One region of the Bradyrhizobium sp. WU425 genome, then DNA from elsewhere that is predicted to be linked to it. Evidence: predicted binding sites of a transcription regulator. Region 1 holds the regulator's gene; each other region holds the start of a gene.
The links. Region 1 encodes LexA, which represses DNA repair genes until DNA is damaged. Its sites were predicted from a motif close to TGTTCNNNNTGTGTTCNG; they were not measured.
Positions count from the first base shown of each region.

Region 2: a site for LexA is predicted at 2,133-2,150, ahead of BcanWU425_RS29890 (PA0069 family radical SAM protein). Genes of this name have one in related genera too.
Region 3: a site for LexA is predicted at 2,528-2,545, ahead of BcanWU425_RS03080 (helicase-related protein). Genes of this name have one in related genera too.
Region 4: a site for LexA is predicted at 1,941-1,958, ahead of BcanWU425_RS21790 (DUF3072 domain-containing protein). Genes of this name have one in related genera too.

Region 1 covers NZ_CP088089.1:4,083,060-4,086,562, reverse strand. Annotated here, with positions in the region: gene BcanWU425_RS19835 (molybdopterin molybdotransferase MoeA) at 1-1,076, shown strand, start outside; gene lexA (transcriptional repressor LexA) at 1,253-1,954, shown strand; gene BcanWU425_RS19825 (hypothetical protein) at 2,448-2,882, shown strand; gene BcanWU425_RS19820 (ComEC/Rec2 family competence protein) at 3,021-3,503, opposite strand, start outside.
Region 2 covers NZ_CP088089.1:6,171,206-6,174,708, reverse strand. Annotated here, with positions in the region: gene BcanWU425_RS29895 (phosphoketolase family protein) at 1-1,960, opposite strand, end outside; gene BcanWU425_RS29890 (PA0069 family radical SAM protein) at 2,172-3,335, shown strand; gene BcanWU425_RS29885 (VOC family protein) at 3,359-3,503, shown strand, end outside.
Region 3 covers NZ_CP088089.1:665,780-669,282, reverse strand. Annotated here, with positions in the region: gene BcanWU425_RS03080 (helicase-related protein) at 1-2,262, opposite strand, end outside; gene BcanWU425_RS03075 (DUF3108 domain-containing protein) at 2,853-3,503, opposite strand, start outside.
Region 4 covers NZ_CP088089.1:4,489,267-4,492,769, forward strand. Annotated here, with positions in the region: gene BcanWU425_RS21770 (hypothetical protein) at 147-323, shown strand; partial or broken gene BcanWU425_RS21775 (hypothetical protein) at 544-1,052, shown strand; gene BcanWU425_RS21780 (hypothetical protein) at 1,075-1,455, opposite strand; gene BcanWU425_RS21785 (hypothetical protein) at 1,624-1,839, opposite strand; gene BcanWU425_RS21790 (DUF3072 domain-containing protein) at 2,000-2,215, shown strand; gene BcanWU425_RS21795 (hypothetical protein) at 2,844-3,113, opposite strand; gene BcanWU425_RS21800 (hypothetical protein) at 3,119-3,361, opposite strand.

The DNA of each region.
Region 1 (3,503 bases):
CGCCGCAGGCGATGTCGGCGATGGACGGCTACGCGGTGCGCGCGGCCGATGCCGCGACGATCGATTCGGAGCTCACCGTCATCGGCGAAGTCGCAGCGGGCCGACCGTTCGAGGGGACGGTCGGAGCCGGCGAGGCCGTGCGGATCTTCACCGGCGGCGTCGTTCCCTTTGGCGCGGACGCCGTCGTGATCCAGGAGGACACGGTCGCCGCCGGCAAGCGGATCACGATCAAGGAAGCCGCAATCGCCGGCCGGCACATCCGCCCCGCCGGCGTCGATTTCCGCGAGGGCGACGTGCTCCTGCGCAAGGGAAGCCGTTTGACCGAGCGAGACCTCGCGCTCGCCGCCGGGATGAATCATCCGCACCTTGCCGTTGTCAGGCGTCCGAAAGTCGCGATTCTCGCCACCGGCGACGAGCTGGTGATGCCGGGCACCACGCCCGGCCACGGCCAGATCGTCTATTCCAACGGCTACGCCCTGCACGCGCTCGCCCGCAGCGAGGGCGCCGAGACCATCGACCTCGGTATTGCCGCCGACACGCTGGAGGCGACCACCGCCGGCATCCGCCGCGCCCGCGAGAGCGGCGCCGACGTCCTGATCACGACCGGCGGCGCATCGGTCGGCGACCACGATCTGGTCCAGCAGGCACTGCGGGACGAAGGCATCGCGATGGCGTTCTGGAAGATCGCGATGCGGCCAGGCAAGCCAATGATGCACGGGCGACTCGGCGCAATGGGTGTGATCGGCCTGCCGGGCAATCCCGTATCGTCCTACGTGTGCGCTTTCCTGTTCATGGTGCCGCTGATTCGCGCCCTGTCGGGCCGTTCAGTGATTCACCATCGCCGTGAACGCGCCGTGCTCGGCCGCGACGTCGGCGCCAACGACCAGCGCGAGGACTATCTGCGCGCGCATCTTGAGGAGCGTGACGATGGCACACGCGTCGTTGTTCCCGTCAATCATCAGGACTCTTCGCTGCTTGCGAATCTCGCTGCAGCACAGGTACTTCTCGTCCGCGCACCATTCGCGCCGAAGGCCGAAGCCGGCACGGCTTGCGAAGTGTTGCGGCTCCCCGTCTGAGCGCCCCCGCAACGCGCGTTCCGCGCACTTTGCTCTGTTCACGGTAAATTAAGCAGTTGCGGAACATGTATCGAACATATAGTGTCTGTTCATGATTTGTTTCGAGCATGCAGCGGCTTATGGCCGAATTCAGCGTCTCGGAATCGGACGACATCAACCGGGGGACTTTGGTCGAGATGTTAACGCGCAAACAATACGAGCTTCTGCGGTTCATCAGTGAACGTCTGAAGGAAAGCGGCGTGCCGCCCTCCTTCGACGAGATGAAGGATGCGCTCGATCTGCGCTCGAAGTCGGGCATCCATCGCCTGATCACGGCGCTCGAGGAGCGTGGCTTCATCCGACGCCTGCCCAACCGCGCCCGTGCGATTGAAGTCATCAAGCTGCCGGAGCTCCAGGCAGCCGCTGGCAGCCGCCGCGGCTTCACGCCGAGCGTCATCGAGGGCAATCTCGGCAAGGTGCGTGCGAGCGCGAGCCTGCCCGCTGACGAGGGCGAACGTCCCGTCGCGGTGCCGGTGATGGGCCGCATCGCGGCCGGCACGCCGATCGAGGCGTTGCAGACCCGCAGCCATACTATCAGCGTACCGCCTGACATGCTCGGCTCGGGCGAGCATTACGCGCTGGAAGTGCGCGGCGACTCGATGGTCGAAGCCGGCATTCTCGACGGCGACATGGCCCTGATCCAGCGCAACGAGAGCGCCGATACCGGCGACATCGTGGTGGCGCTGATCGACGACGAGGAAGCGACGCTGAAGCGCTTCCGCCGTCGCGGCGCCTCGATCGCGCTCGAGCCCGCCAACGCGGCCTATGAGGTCCGCATCCTGCCGCCCAACCGGGTGAAGATTCAGGGCAAGCTGATCGGGCTTTACCGGAAGTACTGATACCGGGAGTCTTTCTATCGGCAGTACTTCATATCGGAAGCACTTCATGCCGGAGGTGCTTGGCGCCTCGCGCGCTTCCGATCGGCATCGCCGGTCAGAGATTGGAGCGGATCATCGTCCGCTCCGGCTGGATAGCCTTTCTGGTTCTGCACAGACTATCCGGCCCCTCCTCCAACGCTGGCTCCTCGCCACGCCGACGAAGCAGCACCGCTTCAAGCAGCACCGCTTCGCGGCTCGGTTGTTCGAGGAAACAGCGACCAGCGGTCAAGTTCGGCCGTTGCAGCCAAGTTGGCAATGTTCGCGTACGCGCCTCCCGAATGCATCGCGGCGAGCTTTGTTCCTATTGAATTCGGGAAAGATAATGTGATCGCGGCTTGCGGAAGCCAGCCGCAGATTTGCCCACAACCAAGCAGAGCGTTCGTGCTTCCACTCTGATAGAGGCCTGCGCCTCGATAAGAGACGCGGGTTGCTATCCCAGCATGAGGAGCACCCGATGTGTGACTACAGCCTACATGCCGTCGCGTCGCGCCCCGCCGAAGTCGGCGAGACGATCGTCACGACAAGCTTCCGCGGCACCTCGACGCGCGGCTTCGCCTCTGCAGCCGATCCGTCTGTTGCCGTCTGCCTGCTGCCGGGGACGGAGCTCGCCTTCGCCGACGACGTCCGCTACGACAATCGCTGGATCTGGACGCGCACCATCAATTCCCGCGTGGGCAAGTTCGGCAAGATCGATCCGCACGTTCCCGACCGCCATCATGATGCGATCGAATTCCCCGACGGCAAATACGTGCTGGTGACGCAGCTCGTCGAAGGCCAGCGCGCGACGGTGCTGCAACTGCCGGTGACTCAGTCGGTCACCGAGCGCGAGCACAAGGCGCAGATCACCGCCGACAGGCAGCCGACCGTCACGCACCTGCCGATCGGCTGACAGAGCCGCCCTCCGGCTACGAAGTCGGAGGTCAGGATTGAATCGCCATCGCCGGCCGTGGCCGGCGAGATGGTGTGGTTTGCACCCCGCGAATCCGAACGGACGCACCGAACCACTGCGTTGCTCCGCACCATCAGATCAATCGTCGGCTTGCAGATCGGTGTCCGCCGGCGTTGCGTCCTTGATGCGAGGCGCGGTCGACTTTGGCGCGAGGCTGCCGTCGAAATCACCCTCGCCGGCGCCGGCCGGCAACCAGGGGCGGCTCGTGCCTCTCGCCCTCACTGCCTGAACCACAAAACCGTCACCACGCTGCGTCAGCGCCAGCGCGCTCTGGCTGGCGAGCCGCTGCCGATCGACCACCATCGCCGCGCAATCGGGCGGCGCGGGACGTGTCGTCACCACCAGGGCGGCCCGACTGCAATCGTCTGCGAGAGCGTCGACGCGCAGTGCCAGCGCGACCAGCCTCCCGTCGGCCAGTGGCGTCACGCAGCCGGATTCGTCGCAGGACACGCCATCGGCAAGCGAGGCTCTGCCCGCATCGCGCGGATCGGCGTCGGCAGCGAGCCATTCCTTGAGCAGAAAGCTGTCCTTGTTCGTCCTGATCAGGTGCAGATATCCGTC
Region 2 (3,503 bases), 2.1 Mb from region 1:
TCTTCAGCTCGGGCAGCGCCTTGCGCAGCAGGTCGACGGCAGCGAGCGTTTCCAGTGTCGGCACGTCGCCGGCGCAGGCCATCACGACACCGGGCTCGCCATTCGCATCTTCCGTGCCGGCCCAGCTCCAGATGCCGATGCCGGCGGCGCAATGCGTGGCTGCCTCCTGCATCGACAGCCATTGCGGCGCCGGCTGCTTGCCGGCGACGATGACGTTGATGCGGTCATAGGTGCGCAGGCAGTGATCGGCGATCCACAGCAGCGTGTTGGCATCCGGCGGGAAGTAGATGCGGACGATGTCGGCCTTCTTGTTGGCGACGAGATCGACGAAACCGGGATCCTGATGGCTGAAGCCGTTGTGGTCCTGACGCCAGACATGCGAGGTGAGCAGATAGTTGAGCGAGGCGATCGGTCGCCGCCACGGCAGATGCCGGGTCACCTTCAGCCATTTGGCGTGCTGGTTGAACATGGAATCCACGATGTGGATGAACGCCTCGTAGCAGGAGAAGAAGCCGTGCCGGCCCGTGAGCAGGTAACCCTCTAACCAGCCCTGGCAGAGATGCTCGCTCAGGACTTCCATCACGCGTCCGTCCTGGGCGAGATGCACGTCGTAAGGTTTTGTCGGCTCCATCCAGACGCGTTCGGTGGCCTCGAACACCGCATCGAGCCGGTTCGACGCAGTCTCGTCCGGGCCCATGATGCGGAAGTTGCGGGCCTCGGTGTTGAGGCGGATGACGTCGCGCAGGAATTTCCCGAGCTCGCGGGTTGCCTCCGCCACGACGCCGCCCGGCTGCGCTACTTCGACGGCGAAACTGCGGAAGTCCGGCAGCTTCAGCTCCTTCTTCAGAAGGCCGCCATTGGCGTGCGGATTGGCGCCCATGCGGCGATTGCCTTCGGGCGCGAGCGCCTGGAGCTCGGCAATGAGCGCGCCGTTCGCGTCGAACAGCTTTTCCGGCTCGTAGCTGCGCATCCAGTCTTCGAGAATCTTCAGATGCGCTGGGTTCTCGCGACAGTTCGCGACGGGCACCTGATGCGCCCGCCAAAAGCCCTCCACCTTCTTGCCGTCGACTTCCTTGGGGCCGGTCCAGCCCTTCGGGCTGCGCAGCACGATCATCGGCCAGCGCGGACGTTCGACGCTCTTGCGGCCGTCGCGGGCGTGCTGCTGGATCGACCGGATGCTGACGAGCGCGACGTCGAGCGCGTCTGCCATGGCCCGGTGCATCAATTTGGGATCGTCGCCCTCGACGAACAGCGGCTCGTGGCCGAGCCCGCGGAAGAGATCGCGGATCTCGTCGTCGCGCATCCGGCCGAGCACGGTCGGATTGGCAATCTTGTAACCGTTGAGATGCAGGATCGGCAGCACCGCGCCGTCATGCGCAGGATTGAGGAATTTGTTGGAGTGCCAGGACGCGGCGAGCGGGCCGGTCTCGGCCTCGCCGTCACCGACGACACAGGCGACGATCAGGTCGGGATTGTCGAAGGCCGCGCCATAGGCATGCACCAGCGCGTAACCGAGCTCACCGCCTTCGTGGATCGAGCCCGGCGTTTCCGGCGCCGCGTGACTCGGGATGCCGCCGGGGAAGGAGAATTGCCTGAACAGCTTGCGCAACCCCGCGGTATCGCGCGCGATATCGGGATAGAGCTCGCTGTAGCTGCCTTCGAGATAGGTGTTGGCGACCATGCCGGGGCCGCCGTGCCCGGGACCGCAGACATAGATCACGTTCAGGTCCAGCGCGCGGATGACGCGGTTGAGATGGGCATAAATGAAGTTCAAACCGGGCGTCGTGCCCCAATGGCCGAGCAAACGCGGCTTGATGTGCTCGGGCCGTAAGGGCTCGCGCAGCAGCGGATTGTCGAGGAGATAGATTTGCCCAACGGAGAGATAGTTCGCGGCGCGCCAATAGCGGTCGAGCAGATCGAGGTTGCTGCTCGCTGCGGCCAATTGTTGTTGATTTGTCATGTTCTTGCCGACCTTCACCCAACGATCGTCATCAACCATGTTCCGCGACGATCGATCCCTCCCGTGATCAAACGGAATCGTGGTCACGCTGGTGTTGCGTGAAGTCAAAAACCCCCGCCCGAAATTTGGGCAGCTCGACTGTGCATGGGGTTGTTTTCACGTTTTTTGTTTGTGTTCTTGATTTGTTCCTTTGACATGCTATCTTGGCTTCATGAGTCCAGCATCCTCTCATGCTCTCAAGCACCCGCCGGTCACGGCGCCCTCCGAGCCGGCGGGTGCGCCTTCTGACTTCCCTGAGCTGGCGGTCGCCATCGACCGCCAGCGCAGGCGAGGCCGGGGCGCGCAGTCCAACGCCAGCGGCCGGTTTGAGGCCGAGGCGCGCGTCGCATTCGACGATGGCTGGCAGAGCCTTGAAGAACTGCCCCCGTTCAAGACCACGGTCGGGATCGACACCTCGCGCAAGGTGATCACCCGCAACGAATCTCCCGACATCGGCTTCGATCGTTCGATCAATCCCTACCGCGGTTGCGAGCACGGCTGCGTCTATTGCTTCGCGCGGCCGACGCATGCCTATCTTGGCCTGTCGCCGGGGCTCGACTTTGAGTCGAAGCTGTTCGTGAAGCCCGAGGCGCCGGCGTTGCTCGAGAAGGAGCTTGCGGCGCCGGGCTACGAGCCGCGGATGATCGCGATCGGCACCAACACCGATCCCTATCAGCCGATCGAGCGCGAGCGCAAAATCATGCGCGGCATTCTGGAGGTGCTGGAGCGCGCCGGCCATCCCGTCGGGATCGTCACCAAGTCGGCGCTGGTCGTGCGCGACATCGACATTCTCGCGCGAATGGCCAAACGCAACCTCGCCAAGGTCGGGATCTCCGTGACCTCGCTCGATCCGAAACTAGCGCGCACCATGGAGCCGCGGGCGTCCACGCCGCCGAAGCGGCTGGAGGCACTGAAGCAGCTTTCCGAGGCTGGCATTCCGACCACCGTCATGGTCGCGCCCGTGATCCCCGCGCTGAACGATTCCGAGATCGAGCGCATCCTGGATGCCGCCGCCCATGCCGGCGTCAAGGAGGCCTCCTACGTGTTGCTGCGGTTGCCGCTCGAGGTGCGCGATCTCTTTCGGGAATGGCTGATGGCGAACTATCCGGACCGGTATCGCCACGTCTTCACGCTGATCCGCGACATGCGCGGCGGCCGTGACTACGATGCGAAATGGGGCGAGCGCATGAAGGGCACCGGCCCGATGGCCTGGACCATCGGCCGCCGCTTCGAGATCGCTTGCGACAGGCTCGGGCTGAACAAACGGCGCGCCAAGCTGACGACGGATCATTTTGCCAAGCCGAAGCGGAACGGCGATCAGCTCAGCCTGTTCTGAGGGACGAAGTGAGAGAGGCGTCTATGAGTAAGGAACCGCCAGCTCCTATCCCGCGGCTGACCGTCATCACGCTGGGCGTGAACGACATCCGCGCCAGCATTGCCTTTTACGACGCGCTCGGTTTCTCGCGCCGGCTCAAGGTAACCGGCGAGACCGTTGCGTTCTATG
Region 3 (3,503 bases), 3.4 Mb from region 1:
GACGCGCACGGCGCGCTCGCCGGCCTGCTTGTAGCCGAGCACGCGATAGGCATCGCGCGGCAGCTGCTTGTCGACCGGGAACGAGGTGCGGCCCGAGCTTGCCAGATGCTGCGCGCCAGACAGCGCGGAGGGATCGACATTGTCCTGCTTCAGCGCCCAGAGCAGCGCGGCCAGCGCACGCCCGGCCGGCTTGAGCAGGCCGGGGAAATAGAGGTGATAGGCGCCGAAGCGGACGCCGTATTTGCGCAAGGTCGCGCGCGAGGGCTGGTCGAGATCCTTCAGCTCGTTGGCGATCTTCGGGCGCTCCAGCACGCCGAGCGCCTCGACGAGCTGATAGGCGATGCCGCGGGCGATGCCGGTGACGTCCTCGGCCTTGCTGAGCTCGAACAGCGGCCCGAGCAGCTTTTCGATATGCGTCTTGAGCCAGAGCTCAAGCCGCGCCTGCACCTTGTCGCGGGGGGCGCCCGTGAGGCGTTCGTCGGAGATGATGCGGATGCGCGGATGCAGCGCTTCCTCTGCGGCAGACAGCCGCGCCACGGCGTCGCCGGTCCAGCGGATGATGCCTTCCGAGGTCAGCACGAACTGCTCGTCCGGCGCATTGCCCAGTTTTTCGGCGCGCGCGTTGATCTCGCCGGCGAGCACGGCCTGCGCTGCAGCCTGCAACGCTTTCGCATCGGAGCCGGCTTCCGCCGCATCCGGTGCAAAGGTGAAGCCATCGAGGCGGCCGATGACATGGCCTTCGACGATGACTTCGCCGGTCTTGCCGATTTCCGTATTCAAGCTCGTGTTCTCCCGCAGGCGGCGCATCAATACACTGGTCCGGCGATCAACGAAACGCTCAGTCAAGCGTTCATGGAGCGCATCCGATAATTTATTTTCGACCTCGCGGGCGATCCCCTGCCAGCGTTCGGGGTCTTTCAGCCAGTCGGGGCGGTTGGCGACGAAGGTCCAGGTGCGAATCTGCGCGATCCGGGCCGACAGCGTGTCGATATCGCCGTCAACGCGGTCGGCCTGGTCGATCTGGGTCCTGAACCAGGCGTCGGGGATGCATCCCTTCCGCATCAGGAAGCCGTACAGCGTCGTCACCAGCTCGGCATGGGCGGCCGGCGACAGCTTTCGATAATCCGGGACCTGGCAGGCCTCCCACAGCCGTTCCACCGCATCCTTGCCATGCGCGACATCGCGCACTTCGGCGTCGCGCGCGGCGTGGTCGAGCACGCGCATGTCCTCGGCGATCGGCGCACGCGTCAGCGCGTCGTGGCCGGGGGCCAGGTTCAGCGACACCTGGAGCGCGCCGAGGGACGCAAAATCCAGCTTCGAATTGCGCCATTGCAAAACCTTCACGGGATCGAAGGTGTGGTTCTGCAGCGCATTGACGAGCTCGGGCTCGAACGGCGCGCAGCGGCCGGTGGTGCCGAAGGTGCCGTTGCGGGTGGCGCGGCCGGCGCGGCCGGCGATCTGGGCGAATTCGGACGGCGTCAGGCGACGGAACTGGTAGCCGTCGTACTTGCGGTCGGAGGCAAAGGCGACGTGGTCGACGTCGAGATTGAGGCCCATGCCGACGGCGTCGGTGGCGACGAGGTAATCGACCTCGCCGTTCTGGAACATCGCGACCTGCGCGTTGCGGGTGCGCGGCGACAGCGAACCCAGCACCACGGCGGCGCCGCCATGCTGGCGGCGGATCAGCTCGGCGATGGCGTAGACCTCGTCGGCCGAGAAGGCGACGATGGCGGTGCGGCGCGGCTGCCGCGTGATCTTGCGATCGCCGGCGAATTCCAGCTGCGACAAACGCGGCCGCGTGATCATGGAGACGCCCGGCAGCAGCCGCTCGATGATCGGGCGCATGGTCGCAGCGCCGAGCAGCAGCGTCTCGTCGCGGCCGCGGCGATTGAGGATGCGATCGGTGAAGACGTGGCCGCGTTCGAGATCAGACGCGATCTGCACCTCGTCGACGGCAAGGAACGAGACGTCGAGATCCCGCGGCATCGCCTCGACGGTCGAGACCCAATAGCGCGGCGCTTTCGGCTTGATCTTCTCCTCGCCGGTCACGAGCGCGACGGCGTCGGGGCCGACCCTTGCTGCGATCTTGTTGTAGACCTCGCGCGCGAGCAGGCGCAGCGGCAGCCCGATCATGCCGGAGGGATGCGCGAGCATCCGCTCGATGGCGAGATGGGTCTTGCCGGTGTTGGTGGGCCCAAGCACCGCAGTGACGCCGGCGCCGGGAAGCCGCTCGGAAGCGAAGGGGGAGGAGGAAAAAGGCATCTGGGGGATTAGGTAATGGCGATTGGGGCGAATGTCAGTGCTGTTTTGGGGCGGGGGCGCGAAGGGCCGGCTCACACGCTGGTGTCATCGCCCGGCTCGACCGGGCGATCCAGTATTCCAGAGGCGGCGCAGATCAAACCGAGAGGGCGCGGCGTACTGGATGCCCCGGTCAAGCCGGGGCATGACGGCGGAGAATGCGGCGCCCCTTCCCAGATCCCGCGCAACTGTCTCACTTTGCGACGCTTTTCCCGTTGGCTTTAAGCTTCGGAACGAGTTGAGAACGAATCGCGGCCGAATCGCTGACTCCCCCTTGAGTCCTGTTCCGTTCACGCAAGATGTCGCGGGAGGCTTATTGGGTTCGCACTAGATGGAGTTTTGGCCCGCCGCACAAGCGACGTTTCGATGGCGGATTCGTTAAAGCTGGGGACGGCGCGGAGTCGAATCAGAATCGGGGAGGAGTCAAATGGATTCCTCCGCCCGACCCGCCCAAACAAAAAGCGCGAAAACAACCCCATGCACAGTAGGCATGTCGTTGAAATCGCTCGCATTTATTTTCACCAAAAAGGGGGATCAGCGCAGGGACGGCAGCCCTACTGCGTCTTCGCGACCTTGGGCGGCTGGGCGCTGGTGATGAAGGAGGTTGCTTCCAGCATGGCCGGCCCGAGCGGGGTCGGCACTTTCAGCCAGAACGGGACCAGGATGCGCGTGCCGGCGATCGGCGCGAACGCGACCTCGATGTTGCGCTGGGCGGCGAGATATTTGATCACCGGACGGTCGGGGATGTAGCCGGCGATGGGCACGAAATACAGCGAGCAGACCACGACCTGGCCGTGATAGCCCTTCTCCGCCTTGACGTTCTCCATGCGCTTGAAATCGAGCTTGAGCTCATAGCGCATGCGGCCGTCGAACACGGCGGCGCTGCCGTGGCAGGCGTCCGCCGACAGCACCTCGCCGCTGCCGGATACGCGCACCAGCGAGGCCGTCATCGGGTCCCAGACGCCGCGGCGATGCGCATCGGTGACGACGATGCGGTCGGGATCGACCGGCGGCTCCGGCACGATGGCAAAATCCTTCACATTGCCCTTGTCGAGCGTGATGCGGATCTCTTCAGTCTTCTTCGAGGTGGTGGTGGAGGCCTGGTAGCCGGTCGCGACCAGCGCGCCGTTGACCACGCGGCCCTGCGAGGCACCGGTGCCCGACCCGCCCGCGAACGATTTTAGAAGCCCCGAGGTGCCGCCGGA
Region 4 (3,503 bases), 410 kb from region 1:
TCCCGGCCGCGTCGCTTCCACAAGCGGCGCGGCCATTTCATGAGAAGGGTCTTTGGAACCTGTCGAATGCACTCCTCACAATCGTGCGCGCACCGGAACGGTCAGGTCTTGCCGCGAGTTGCCCCATCTCCAGCAAGGAGATCGTCATGAGCGTTGAAGGTAAAGTGAAGGAAGGCGCCGGATTCATCAAAGAAGAGATGAACGAACACGGCAAGTCCCCCGAGAGCCAGAAGAAGGCCCAGGAAGGTCGCGACTTGCGCAACGAAGGCCGGATCGAAGACGGCAAGCCGCCGAAGACGACGAAGCCGGGCACCGGTCACTAGATCGCGTTCGAAACCCCGTTTGGTGAAAGCCGCCCCTGGTCATGTCAGGGGCGGTTTTTCACGTTCATGACCAGCCGATACGTGCCCATGCGATCTTCCGAAGCTGTGATCCTCCGAAGGTGCAGTCCTACAAAAATAGCCGGAGGCTCGAAGCATGCAGGGCGATGGCTGGTAGAACGCTCCGGCTGTTGTATGGTCGAACGTTTCTTGTGAGGGGCTGATGAAGATTGCCATTGTTGTCGCCGGCTTGATCGTTGTTGTTGCCGCCGTTCTCGTGGCGGTACAGCCCGGCTTTCTAAAGCCTGCGTCTATGGCACTCGTGAAGAAGTCGACATCCTCGGCTTTTCGCCAGGGATGACATTCGACGAAACCAACAAGCTCGTCACGCAACGTCGCTACCGCTGCCGTCAGATTCGCGATTCCTACGTCCTGGAGTGCGCAGTCGACGGCGCCAAGGTCACGATCTTTGCCGACGACGTTGACCCTGGGAATCCTGATCCCAAACATCCCATCTGGCGCGTCATTGCGGAGTTGAACAATCCGGGTCCCCAAGACGCTGCCGTCAAATCGATCTCCGACCAGTTCAACGCCCAGCCAACCAGGGACGCCCGGGACGGATGGATATGGACTGTCGGCCGTGGGCTCAAGCTGAGCTACGACGGCGCCGCCTTGAAGCTGGTGGACGAGGCTGAGGAAATCAGGCGTGGCAAGCAGGAAGCAAAGCGCTAGGGAGCGCGACGCCGGGTGCCCTTCAGTGACGAAACCGGTTGACGGCCAACAGCGGCAGCCATGATCCCAGCACCATGCAGATCGCAATGGCTGCGACTAGGACGTATTTCAGGGGATGTTGCGAGGACGCGAGCGAACCTTCGAGGTGAAGGTATGGCAGCATCGCCTCCACGGCCATCCCGATCAGGGCAACCGCAACCAGCCCGCCAACCGCCGAAGCGAACAGGTTGACGATCCATCCGATCGCGCCGCGCTCGTTCGACCAAGCCTCGTAGATCGCGACAGCCAGCATCACGAGCACAAAGACCAGCATGAAGCTCATCGAGCCGCCGACGCTCGCCTTCGACCCGAAGATTTCTACCAGCAGCATGGCCGCCACCGCGAGCAGTGTGATCGCCTTCACGACTTTCCTCTTTGGTGTCTCAGCACATAGGCCGCGAAGCCAATTCCGATGCCGAGCAGGCTTTGCAGCATGGCGGTTGGTCGCGCCGGGCTTCGCCGGGGTTCAACAAATTGCACTGGGAGAACTGCAGGACCGCCGCGCAGTGACGACCGAAGGCCGGGGACCGATCTATGCAGCTTGCCTATTGGAAAGCCGCTCGAACGCCGTGATGGCCCGGTTGGCCAGCATGAGGCGTCTGTGCTCGCCCTTGCGGACCATCCCTTCGACGGCGGCCGAGAGAAAGCGGCTGGTGAACGGCGCGTCGCTGACTTGTCCGGTGCGCTCCAGATAATCCCAGGCGATCTGCACGGAATGTTCGATGAGATGGGACAGGTTCTCGCTCATGCAGAACCTACGCTTGGCGGGAGCGCTTGTTCCGCGCTGGCCAGTAGGTCGGTTCTTCATGGCAGATCTCGAGACGTTCAATTTCCGCACGTTTTCGACTGACGAACAAATGAGGAACGACAAGCGCGCGCCGACGTTAGGTGGAAAAGGAGAGATCGCGATGGCTGACAAGACAGCTGACAACACCGGGGACAACACACAAAAGGATCCGAAGGATTGGGTTTCCGGCGACGACCCGATGACCGGCGCCCAGGAATCCTACCTCAAGACCCTCGCCGAGCAGGCGCACAAGCCCCTCCCCAAGAAGGATCTGACCAAGGCAGAGGCGTCAGAGCTGATCGACACGATGCGGCAAAAGGCCGGGCTCGAGAAGTAGACAGCGGGCATGTACGCCCCGCCCCTGCGAGACGGAAGAACATGACTCACCGATGATCAGAAGTGTCGCGGGAAGGTTGCAGGCGTTCGGCCAACGCTGCATTCACAAACGTTGAGCGCGCTGCATTTCGTCGGGCACAGACAGCGTCGATTGAGCGCACGATCCCGCAATGTCGATTCCACAACTTCAATGCCGGGATTGCGGCCTGTCGCTTTGCGAGCCGGGCACTCATCCTGCTTTGCCTTGCTTCACGTCATGTACGATGTCACCGATGGTGCTTCCCACGACAATCGCGGCAACAACAGGCCAACCGGCGGCTACCATAAGGATGGCCCCGTAGCGCATGTCTTCGCCGGGCCGTTTATAACTGTCTCGGCCCGAGAACAGGAGCACCGCGATCAGGCAGCCAACTGCGTATCGTCTAAACCATTTCACGACGAGAGACCTTCGTTTACGGGCATTCGTCGCCTCGAACTCCGTCGTGGTTCATGATGTCGGCCGTCCGGCCGCTCGCCGGCAGGCGAAATTTCAGACGATCATGCAAGGCGCGTCAGGCGCCTTGCATGACCTGCTGCCGCTCATTTTCTTGAGCGCGCTGAGCATCGGCTCCGCGCCGAGCTCAGTTCTGTCACTTCGGCAGATCGCGGATTGCCAGCTTGATGACTGTAAGGACAACGAAAGCGGGCGCCCCGTAAACGATGGCGTTCACGGCCCAAGTGATGGCGACGCCCAAGAAAACGGAACTGCCGACAGCTCCCCAGAAAAGGTAAGCTGCGGATATACCCGGCATCTCCCATGCCATCACAGGGGTGGAGTAGTCGGTTAGCTGCTCCATGACGAGCAGCACCGTCGAGACGAGGGCCCCGATTGCCAGTGCGACGGTGAGAACGGATTTCATTGTCTTCAAAGGCCCAACAGCGCCATCACGATCGGAATCATAAAAAAGGCTGCCAGGCCGAGGAGGCCTCCTACGGCAATCTTCACCCAACGCCGTTGAATTTTCGGCTCGAGCCATGTCGCCAGTTTGACCCAGAGCGCATACGCCCATCCGGCAACAATCGAGCGGATAAGTGCAAACAGAAGCTCGCCTAGAATATTGGCCAAAGCGGTTAGTCGCGTCAGTTCCGCGGGGAGTTCATCTGCCAACGGCTAAACAACCCCGTGTCCCCCGTGAGTGAGGTGGCCCAGTTCTGCGATTTGCGTCACGTTCTGAGGACCCGGTTAGCGCTGTGGGGCTTCGTGAAGGGCTCGTTTTCTAGCGCTTGAGCAATGCCATCGCCATTCACGG